DNA from 3 places in the Desulfatitalea tepidiphila genome. Region 1 is predicted to be linked to each of the others. Evidence: predicted binding sites of a transcription regulator. Region 1 holds the regulator's gene; each other region holds the start of a gene.

Region 1 (3,282 bases):
AGCGCATATCCACCCGAAGGGTTTTGGACAACAGGTTTAATAAAGAAACGATTCCTTGTCAGGGGTTGGGTTGAATGAGACCGTAGTTGCCGTCTTTTCGCCGGTACAGGACATTGACCCGATCGGATCGGGCATTGGTAAAGACGAGAAAGGAGTCCTCCACCAGGTCCATTTGCATGATGGCTTCATCGACATCCATGGGCTTGTATTCGATGTTCTGGACCATGACGCGCCTCTCTCCCTCTCTCTCCACCGGGCCGGCTCCTCCCATGACAGTTTTGGCTTTGCCTTTGTTGGAACGGCGGTCTCTTACCTTCTGTTTGCCTTTCTTGATCTGCTTTTCGAGTTTGTCCAGAACCATGTCGATGGCCGAGTACATGTCCTCGGTCTCTTCCTTGCCGTTGATGGTCATGCGATCGCCTGTGATGTTGACCTCGGCGGTGTGTCTGAACTTTTCCACGGAGAGGACCACGTTGGCTTCACCCGGGTTGTGAAGGTATTTGTCGAAGCGGTTGAGTTTTTCAACGATGTAGTTTTTGATGTGATCGGAGGGGTCGAGATTCTTGAAGGTAACAGATGTTTGCATAAAAGATGCCTCCTTGTGGATAAGGGTCATCGCAAATGGGTATGCATGCATACCAAACCCGACCTAACATTTTAAATTTAAATATGGTTGAACGGATTGCAACTGTTTCATGTGCCCTGCTTACGTATATTTTTTACGTTTGCTCGATGGCAAAACGCCCATCATTTCGCGATATTTGGCCACCGTCCGCCGGGCGATGTCAATATTCTGGGCTTTGAGAAGGTCGGCCATTTTGCTGTCGGAATGGGGCTTGCGGGGGTTTTCGGATTCAATCAGTCGGCGGATTTTTTCCATCACGCTGGCGGATGCAATGGCTTCTCCATGGACCCTCTTGATTGAACTGTTGAAGAAGTATTTCAGTTCGAATATGCCTTGCGGCGTATAGGCATATTTGTTGGTCGTCACCCGACTGATGGTCGATTCGTGCATACCGATATCTTCGGCCACATCACGGAGCACCATGGGCTTGAGGTGGGTGATGCCCTGGTCGAAAAAAGCACGCTGGTATTTGAGAATACTCTCCATCACCTTGTAAATCGTTTTCTGGCGTTGATGAATGCTGCGAATCAGCCATGCGGCGGAGCGCAGCTTGTCTTGAATATAGTTTCGGGCATTGCCGCCGACGTCCTTGTCACGGGTGATGGCCTGCTTGTAAAACGAGTTGACCTTGAGCTTGGGCAGGCCGTCATCGTTGATGACAATGGCAAAGTCATCTTCGGTTTTATAAACATAGATGTCTGGCGTAATGTATTGGGGTTCATCGTCGCTGAAAGCCCGGCCGGGTTTGGGCTCCATGTTGGTGATGACTTCGACCGCCGCGATGACTTCATCGATGCTGACTTTCAAGGCCTTGCAGATGGCCTTGTAGTTTTTGTTTTCCAGGTGGTTGATATGATCTGAGATGATTCGGGTGACCAGGGAGTCTTTCAAGCCGAGGGCGCGGGCTTGCAGCAGAAGACATTCGGTCAGATCCCTGGCGCACACGCCGATGGGATCGAAGCTTTGCAATAGGAAAAGTACTTCTTCGATATCATCTGCGGTCACGCCTGCCTGAACAGCCAGCTCTTCCGTGCTGGATTGCAGGTAACCGTCCTTGTCCAGATTGCCGATGATCAGGGACCCGATACGTTTTTCTTCCTCCGACGGAGAGGCCATTAAAAGTTGCCACAAAAGATGGTCGCTGAGAGATTCCTTGTGGGAAATGAACGCCTCGTATTGGGGCGTGTCGCGGTCCTCGGTTTCAAAACGGATACGACCGGGTGAGTTGTACTCATCGATATAGTTGCTCCAGTCGATATCGCTGGGGATTTTTTCATCGATGGTGACTTCCTGGGTTTTTTCAGGGACCTCTACCTGGACCTGCTCATCGCCGGCCAGTTGATCCTTGGACACCGTTTCCAGACTCTCTTCGAGAGTCGGGTTTTCTTCCAACTCCTGCCGGATGGCATCCATCAGCTCCAGACGCGACAGCTGCAGCAGCTTGATAGCCATCTGCAGCTGCGGGGTCATGATCAGCTGCTGGGTCAGTTTGAGTTGTTGTCGAAGTTCAATGGCCATGTTACAACCTGAATTCTTCACCCAGGTAGATTTGCCGGGCGATTTTGCTGTTGGCGATGGTTTGCGGAGTTCCCGATTCGATGACTTCTCCGTTGGCTAATATGAACGCCTGGTCGCAGGCTTCCAGAGTTTCGCGCACGTTGTGGTCCGAAATCAAGATACCGATGTTACGCTGTTTCAGGTGCCCGATGATTTTTTTAATATCGATGACGGCCAATGGATCGATACCGGCAAACGGCTCGTCCAGCAAAATAAAATCCGGATTGGTCGCCAAGGCCCGGCTGATTTCCAGCCGGCGCCGCTCACCACCCGACAGGACGCTGGCTTTTTGATGGCTCAGATGTTTGATCCCCAGTTCTTCCAATAGCGCCTCTGTCCTTTGTTTTTGTTCCGGCTTGGGAATGGGCATCGTCTCCAGGATGGCCAGGATATTTTCCGATACGGTCAGCTTACGGAAGATCGATGCCTCCTGTGGCAAGTATCCAACGCCCTTGCGAGCCCGCATGTACATGGGGTAGTCGGTGATGTCCTCTTCGTCAAGAAGCACTCTCCCGGCTTCCGGTTTTACCATGCCGACCACCATGTAGAAGGTCGTGGTTTTACCGGCCCCATTGGGCCCCAACAATCCGATGACCTCTCCGGAAGACACCCGAAGGTTGACCGTTTTGACGACTTGGCGGCCGTTGTAGCTTTTTGCTAAATTTTCAATGGCTAAGGTTGCCATGAAGTTCCTGTCTTTCCCAGTCGATGCCGGAAAGTTGGTATAGCAGCTCGCTCAAATCAGTTCAAGCCTCTTTGATTGGACCGAATAATGGCCTTGACCTGGCCCTTTGGGTCGCCTTCCATCTTCACATTGCCACTGTCGCGATAAAAGGTGATCTTGCTGCTTTCGATCACATCCTGTCCACTGGTCACCTTGGCGTTCTGTCCGGTCAACACCAGGGTGCGTTCATCGGTGCGATAGATGGCGCGTTCGCTTTCGGCCACCCGACCATCCATGACGATACGCACGTTGCCATCGGCTTCGATGCGCTCGATGCTGTCGGCGGTGGTTCCGTCTTCAGAGGAGGCACCCTCGGCGTAGACCAGGGTCAGGCGATCGGCCGTGATGGTCGTATCGCCTTGCACCACTTTGACAT
Region 2 (3,282 bases), 530 kb from region 1:
TTGCCCTTTACGACGTACTCTCCGACAGCCTTTACGCCACCCACATCACCATCTGGATCGGAGACGACGACAGGGGATACATCGCCATCCCCTCCCAATCGCCGAACCCACCGACATCCAACGCCCCGGCCATCGCCCCGAACGATCCCCTGGTGCAATACCTCAAAACCCATCCCCACTTCTATATCGATGACAACACCGCTGACGCCACCCATCGAGCCCTTGCGTTTGAACATAAAGCCCTCTTCGAAAGCTCGGACCTCGTTCTGCTGGCTCCCCTCCAGGCCGGCGAACAATTGATGGGCATCATCGGGCTGGGCCGGGAGTTCACCGGAGGACGCTACGGTCAAGACGACTTCGACCTGCTCGCCGCATTGGGCACCCAAACCGCATCGGCCCTCATGGCCGTGCGCATGGCCGAAAAACTGGCCAACGCCAGGGAGCGCCAGGCCTGGCATCGCCTCTCCGCCTTCGTGCTCCATGACATCAAAAATGCCGCCGCCATGCTCGCCCTGGTCCGGGCCAACGCCCCCGCCAACATCCACAACCCCGAATTCCAGCAGGACATGCTCGAAGCCATGGACGACGCCCTGGCCCGCATGGGCAAAGTTCAAACCCGGCTGGACATGCTGAAAGAAGAGATCGTCCCCGAATGGACCGATGTGGAAATTCACCAGTTTTTAGACGACTGCTGCAATACAATCAACAAACGATTGAAAGGCATGGCCATTGATCTCATTTGCCCGCCCGAGATCCACATCCAGACCGACCCCAATTTTCTCTCCCGGATCGTCGAAAATCTTCTCATCAATGCCTTCGAAGCAGGCGGCCAACCACCCACGGCGTGCGTTCGGGTCGACGCAAATCATTCCCAGCACCAAGTCACCATCTGCATCGAGGACAACGGCCCCGGCATAGACCAGGACCTTCTGCCCGAGGCCCTCTTCCAACCCCTCAAGACCACCAAAGCCAGCGGCAGCGGAATCGGCCTCTGGCAAGTCAAGCAACTGGTAGCAAGCCTCAACGGCACGATCCACGCCGAAAATATTCCCGATGGCGGTGCCTCGTTCACCATCCAGATTCCAAAATAGCAACCGTAAACACCGTAAACTGTGATACCGCTGCACGGGATCAACCCAGAAACTCAAAAACGGGTTCATCCAACTCGAAGGATTGGCAACAACCCCTGAATCAAGTGTTTTCGTCTTCCCGGCGAACGCCGGGATCCAGTAGGCTCACCAAGTGCTTGAATCCTGGATGCCGGATCGAGTCCGGCATGACGGGGCCCTGCCTGGACGCCGGACCGAGTCCAATGCGAGGGGGCTTGGTCCAAAACCCTAATCAAAACCTGCCCCGACCACGATCCAGTGCCCGGCACAACTCCTCCACGATCCATGTTCCGGCACCACGCCTCTACCCCCTATTACGTGTTCATCCAACTCGAGGGCTTCGCAACAACCCCTGAATCAGGTGTTACCGTCTTCCCGGCGAACGCCGGGATCCAGTAAGCTCCACGGGTGCTCGAATCCTGGATGCCGGATCGAGTCCGGCATGACGGGGACCTGCCTGGATGCCGGATCGAGCCCTGCATCCACAATCTTCCTAAAGACGGGCTCCCCGTCTGCAGTTTGTCGCGGGCTTCGAGCGCAGCCAGGATGACGGAAAATCGAATTGCGGACTTTACGAGACGGTTATGATTTTCCTATACAGTAAAAAAATACCAACAAGCCGATTGCTTCATAATTCCTCCAAGAATCGTTTTCATTCCTGGAAAAAATCTATAATCATTTGTTATTATAACAATATTGCCAAATCGGCATTCAACCCGCCATTCACTCATCTGTCGTAAAATTTTACACATCCACTTCCACAAACCACAGGCCAATTCCCACAACCAGTCGATTATCCACATATCTTATAGTTTTTTTTGATTTTTTTAATACGGCATGTTTATTGCTTTATCCTTAAAGAAACGCGTTAAAAACTCTATTTGGAGACAGAACATGAAGAGAATCGCACCACTTACGATCATGATCATCTTGGCAATGTCATTCAGCGCACACGCATTGTCCATCACAACTGTCAGCTATAGCGGAAGCGACTATGACGGCACCTACATGTTTACCGTCATTCCCGATCCCCCAACGACCACACCAACGAGCGATCCCGCACTCAGTTGGCTTCAGAGCCAAATTAATACTTGGTTCTCCGCTAATGAATCAGGTTACCAAATCGATTCGCTCACATATTACGATAAATATGAATTCGATGAGGGCACAAGCGAGAATGGACTGTTGTCTATAACCGGTGGCACATGGTATGCGCCGGTTCCGGTCGAATTCTATGCTGTTAAAGGCTCAACCAGTTATGCCATGTATTGGCTCGGTTTTGACGGCGCTTCATCCGCCCAATGGACGACCGGGCACCTTGTAGGGACAGCCGATCAAGACAGCGTCGGCATATCACACCTGACCGGCTACAACCCCGCAGTCGCACCGGTTCCGGAGCCTGCCACCCTCCTGCTCCTGGGCAGCGGCCTCCTGGGCCTCTTGGGCGTGAGCCGCAAAAAGTTCAAGAAGTAGTTTCTATTTTCACGAGTTTGAAAACAAGAAGATCCCCGTAACACAAACCGGGGATCTTTTTTTATCGTATCTTCCTCACAATCCCATTCACGAGATACCATGCTTCTTGATCAAATCGTGCATGGTCGGCCGGCTGATCTCCAGCAGCTGCGCGGCCTGGCTGATGTTGTTCCCGCAGATCGCCAATGCCTGCCTTACCACCTTGATTTCCGCCGCATTCCGCGCCTCTTTCAAGGTGGGCAGCCGTTGCGTCCCATTGTCCTCCGGCCGGTTCTCCTCCAAACCCAAATCAGACGCTGACAAGATCCGGCCCCTGGTCATCCCCAAGGCCCGTCGAATACGGTTTTGCAGTTCGCGCACATTGCCCGGCCAATCGTAAGCCGTCATGGCCGAAAGGGCGCCGGGAAGAAAAGAAACCTGGCCGCGTTTCAACGCAGCCGCCTCGGTTTGCAGAATATGCTGTGCCAGGTACAAGATATCTTCGGCCCTCTCCTTCAAGGCGGGCATACGCACCGGAAAGACATTGAGCCTGAAGAAAAGATCTTCGCGAAACGCCCCCTGCTTCACCGCCGCTTCCAGGTCAACATTGGTGGCGGCGATGATACGGGCGTCCACACTGAGGGTTTTTTCGCCGCCCAACCGATCGATCGTCCCCTCCTGAAGAAATCTCAATATCTTGACCTGCAGCATAAGGGGCAGT
Region 3 (3,282 bases), 1.2 Mb from region 1:
AGAAGATCCAGGCGACGGATTATGATCTGGTGCTCACCGACATCAAGCTGGGGGACCTTACCGGCCTGGATGTATTGCGCGCTGCAAAGCGGAAGAACCCCAACATCGTGGTCATCATGATTTCGGCCTTCGCCACCACCGAAACGGCGGTCGAAGCCATGAACGACGGGGCCTACGACTACGTTCCCAAGCCGTTCGACAACGACGAGCTCAAGGAGACCATCGCCAACGCCCTGGAGCGCAAGACCCTCGATGCCGAGCGCGAGGCCATGGAAGACGAGCTGAAAAGCACGGTTCATTTCGATAAGATCGTGGGCGGCAGCCCCCGCATGCTGCACATCTACCAGATGGTGCGCCAGGTGGCCAAGACGCGCACCAATATATTGATTACCGGCGAAAGCGGCACCGGAAAAGAGCTCATCGCCCGGGCTATTCATGACAACAGCGACCGCGCCGACAAGGCCTTCATCCCCGTCAACTGCGGCGGCATTCCCGAAACCCTGGTGGAGAGTGAGTTTTTCGGCCACAAGAAGGGTGCCTTCACCGGCGCCACCCAGGACAAGCAGGGCCTGCTCGAAGCGGCCCACGGCGGCACCATCTTCCTGGACGAGGTCGGTGAACTGAGCATCACCATGCAGGTCAAGCTGCTGCGGGCCGTGCAGGAGCGCAGTTTTCGCGCCGTGGGCGGCACCCGCGACATCAACGTGGATATTCGCATCATCTCGGCCACCAACAAGCGTCTAGAAGACGAGGTCATCGCAGGGCGTTTCCGCGAGGATCTGTTTTACCGACTCAACGTCATCGAGATCAAGGTGCCCCCCCTGCGCGAGCGCAAAGGCGACCTGAAGATCCTTACCCAGCACTTCATCGAGAAATTCAGCCGCGAGATGGGCAAAGAGGTGACCAAGGTTTCTTCTTACGCCATCGACCTGCTCAAAAAATACAACTTTCCCGGCAACGTGCGCGAGCTGGAAAACCTCATCGAACGCTCAGTGGCCCTCTCCTCCACCAACATTCTGTTGCCTGACAGCCTGGCCATGTCCATCCACAAGCGCCGCTGGATCGAGGGTGTTCAGAACAAGCGCTTCGATCTGGACGAAGTGCCCCACGGCGTCTCCCTGGACAACATCCTGGCCGACATCGAACAGGCCTACCTTAAAAAGGCCTTGGAGTGCACCAGCGGCAACAAGAACAAGGCCGCCGAACTTCTCGGCATCACCTTCCGGTCGTTCCGCTATCGGTTGGACAAGCTGAATATCGAAGCGGCCGATTAGCGTCGCTCGCCTTCCTCATATAATATTCGTCAATTTTGTACTCCCTGGCCGGTCAAAAGAAGTCGCAGAGGTGTCATGCCGGAGCCGGGTCGTGGTCCGGGGCAGGCTTCGAATCGGCATCCAGAACTTATTGAAAATACCGGATTCCGGATTTCACCGGAATGACTGCAAAACCTGATTCCGGGCCTCTACGAAGCCATCAATATTAGATGAAAGCCAAATCGCCAGAGCATGTGGCTCGGCGGGTTGTGGTGTAATCGAAGATTTTTCAGCCGGGCACTTGACGATTTTTGTCAAAGCGCGCGTAATTTGTTTGGCACACGGTTGCCGAGTGCTATCAAATTGACGGTACGTTTTGGTGGATAATCCAATAAGTGCCAAAAAACAGAGGGTTGCCGAAAATTCCATCCCGATTTAAAAAGTGGCACACCGATTGCTTTATCCCTTCGCAACGAGAAACTGAAGCGCGAAGGAGGTGACACAGAGAGCGGCCCCTGTGGACCAAAAATTTGAAACAAAGTTTCAGTTCACCCTAAAACCCTTTTTTTAACCCAGCATTCTATTGTTGAAAGACCAAAGGAGGAAAGACCATGTTTAAACGGAATCAAAAAGGTTTCACACTCATCGAACTTATGATCGTCATCGCCATCATCGGCATCCTGGCCGCCATCGCCATCCCGCAGTTTGCGGCCTACCGCATCCGCGGTTTCAACTCTTCGGCCCAGAGCGATATTCGCAATTTGTCCACGACGCAGGCCGCACTCTTCTCGGATTGGCAGATGTTTGGCGGAACTGACGCCGTCCCCCAGGCCAATCCATTGGTCTTCAATGCTTTTGGTGGTGGAGCGGGTGTGCTTTTGACCGGACCGACCGGTGCTGTCGGCAACAACGTTCCTGTGGTCAACGTAACTGCCCAGGGTGACGACCGCGGCATCCAGCTTCCCTTGGGAAACAATGTCATGCTAGTTGCTGGTACGGAAGCTGCCGGTGGATTTGCTTCCTTTGCCGGAATTTCGAAACATATCAACGGAAACACCTACTTTGCGGTTGATAGCGATGTTACTGCAGTTTACTTCGACGAAGCGCCCGGCACAGACGGTACATTGCTGGCAGCTGGGGATGACCCTGGCTCAACGGCCGGAACAGATGATCTTCAGGGCCAGAATGGACCGAGCGGAAACCCCTGGGCTGTGAGATAATAGCCAAGTTTAAAAGAATCACTATCTATCAATATTTCTAAGAAAAAGGCGCCGGCATAATGCCGGCGCCTTTGTTTTCCGACGAATAGGCAGTGCGGGAGAGTTGCTCTTGTGTCGTATTGAAAGAGCCAGTCTCGGTGGGCATTGTCCATTCAGATGGGGCATCAAATACTACGTGGTGATAGATATGGAAATTCATGCGCATTGATTTGGCTTTAGCATTGAAAAAAAATATAAATTCGGTCATATACATATTGTAGGGGTATGGTGATAGCGTTATGAGATCATAGCCTGTGCATTTGTTTCAGTTCGCCGGAATGCAAAATTCCTGTTTTAGCGACAAAATGATCATAAAGGCCACATGATGACAATTGACATTCAACATTTGAGCAAAAAGTATCGAAAGGGGCTGCGAAACAGCAAGCCCGCAGTCAGTGATCTCAATCTTAAAATCAACAGCGGGGAGGTTTTCGGGTTCCTGGGGCCAAACGGGGCTGGTAAGAGTACGGTCATTAAGATTCTGATGGATTTTATCAGACCCAGTTCCGGAGAGGCCAAGGTCAATGGTCGCCCGGTCGACGATCCTCTGGTGCGAAAGGATGTCGGTTATCTTCCGGAGAACCCCTTTTTTTACGACCATCTAACTGCTGAAGAAATCTTGACTTTTGGGGCCAAGGCGGCCCATATGAGCAAGAACGAATCTGTTCAGCGAATTGATGAACTGCTGGAAAATCTAAATCTTCTGCATGTCAAAAAACAGCGTTTGCGAACTTATTCCAAGGGGATGGTCCAGCGCACCGGCTTGGCTT

The links. Region 1 encodes sigma-54, which starts transcription at its own class of promoters, with help from an activator protein. Its sites were predicted from a motif close to TNTGGCACANTTTCTGCTNT; they were not measured.
Region 2: DFT_RS12945 (PEP-CTERM sorting domain-containing protein) is a predicted target of sigma-54. The motif match lies at 1,941-1,960, and genes of this name have one in related genera.
Region 3: DFT_RS27450 (prepilin-type N-terminal cleavage/methylation domain-containing protein) is a predicted target of sigma-54. The motif match lies at 1,695-1,714, and genes of this name have one in related genera.

What each region holds. Positions count from the first base shown of each region.
Region 1 is NZ_BCAG01000003.1:2,383,356-2,386,637, reverse strand. Features, by position in the region: gene hpf (ribosome hibernation-promoting factor, HPF/YfiA family) at 59-586, opposite strand; gene rpoN (RNA polymerase factor sigma-54) at 707-2,143, opposite strand; gene lptB (LPS export ABC transporter ATP-binding protein) at 2,145-2,867, opposite strand; gene lptA (lipopolysaccharide transport periplasmic protein LptA) at 2,924-3,282, opposite strand, start outside.
Region 2 is NZ_BCAG01000003.1:1,854,924-1,858,205, forward strand. Features, by position in the region: gene prsK (XrtA/PEP-CTERM system histidine kinase PrsK) at 1-1,091, shown strand, start outside; gene DFT_RS12945 (PEP-CTERM sorting domain-containing protein) at 2,004-2,582, shown strand; gene prsR (PEP-CTERM-box response regulator transcription factor) at 2,670-3,282, opposite strand, start outside.
Region 3 is NZ_BCAG01000003.1:1,172,248-1,175,529, forward strand. Features, by position in the region: gene DFT_RS09875 (sigma-54-dependent transcriptional regulator) at 1-1,274, shown strand, start outside; gene DFT_RS27450 (prepilin-type N-terminal cleavage/methylation domain-containing protein) at 1,865-2,473, shown strand; gene DFT_RS09885 (ABC transporter ATP-binding protein) at 2,838-3,282, shown strand, end outside.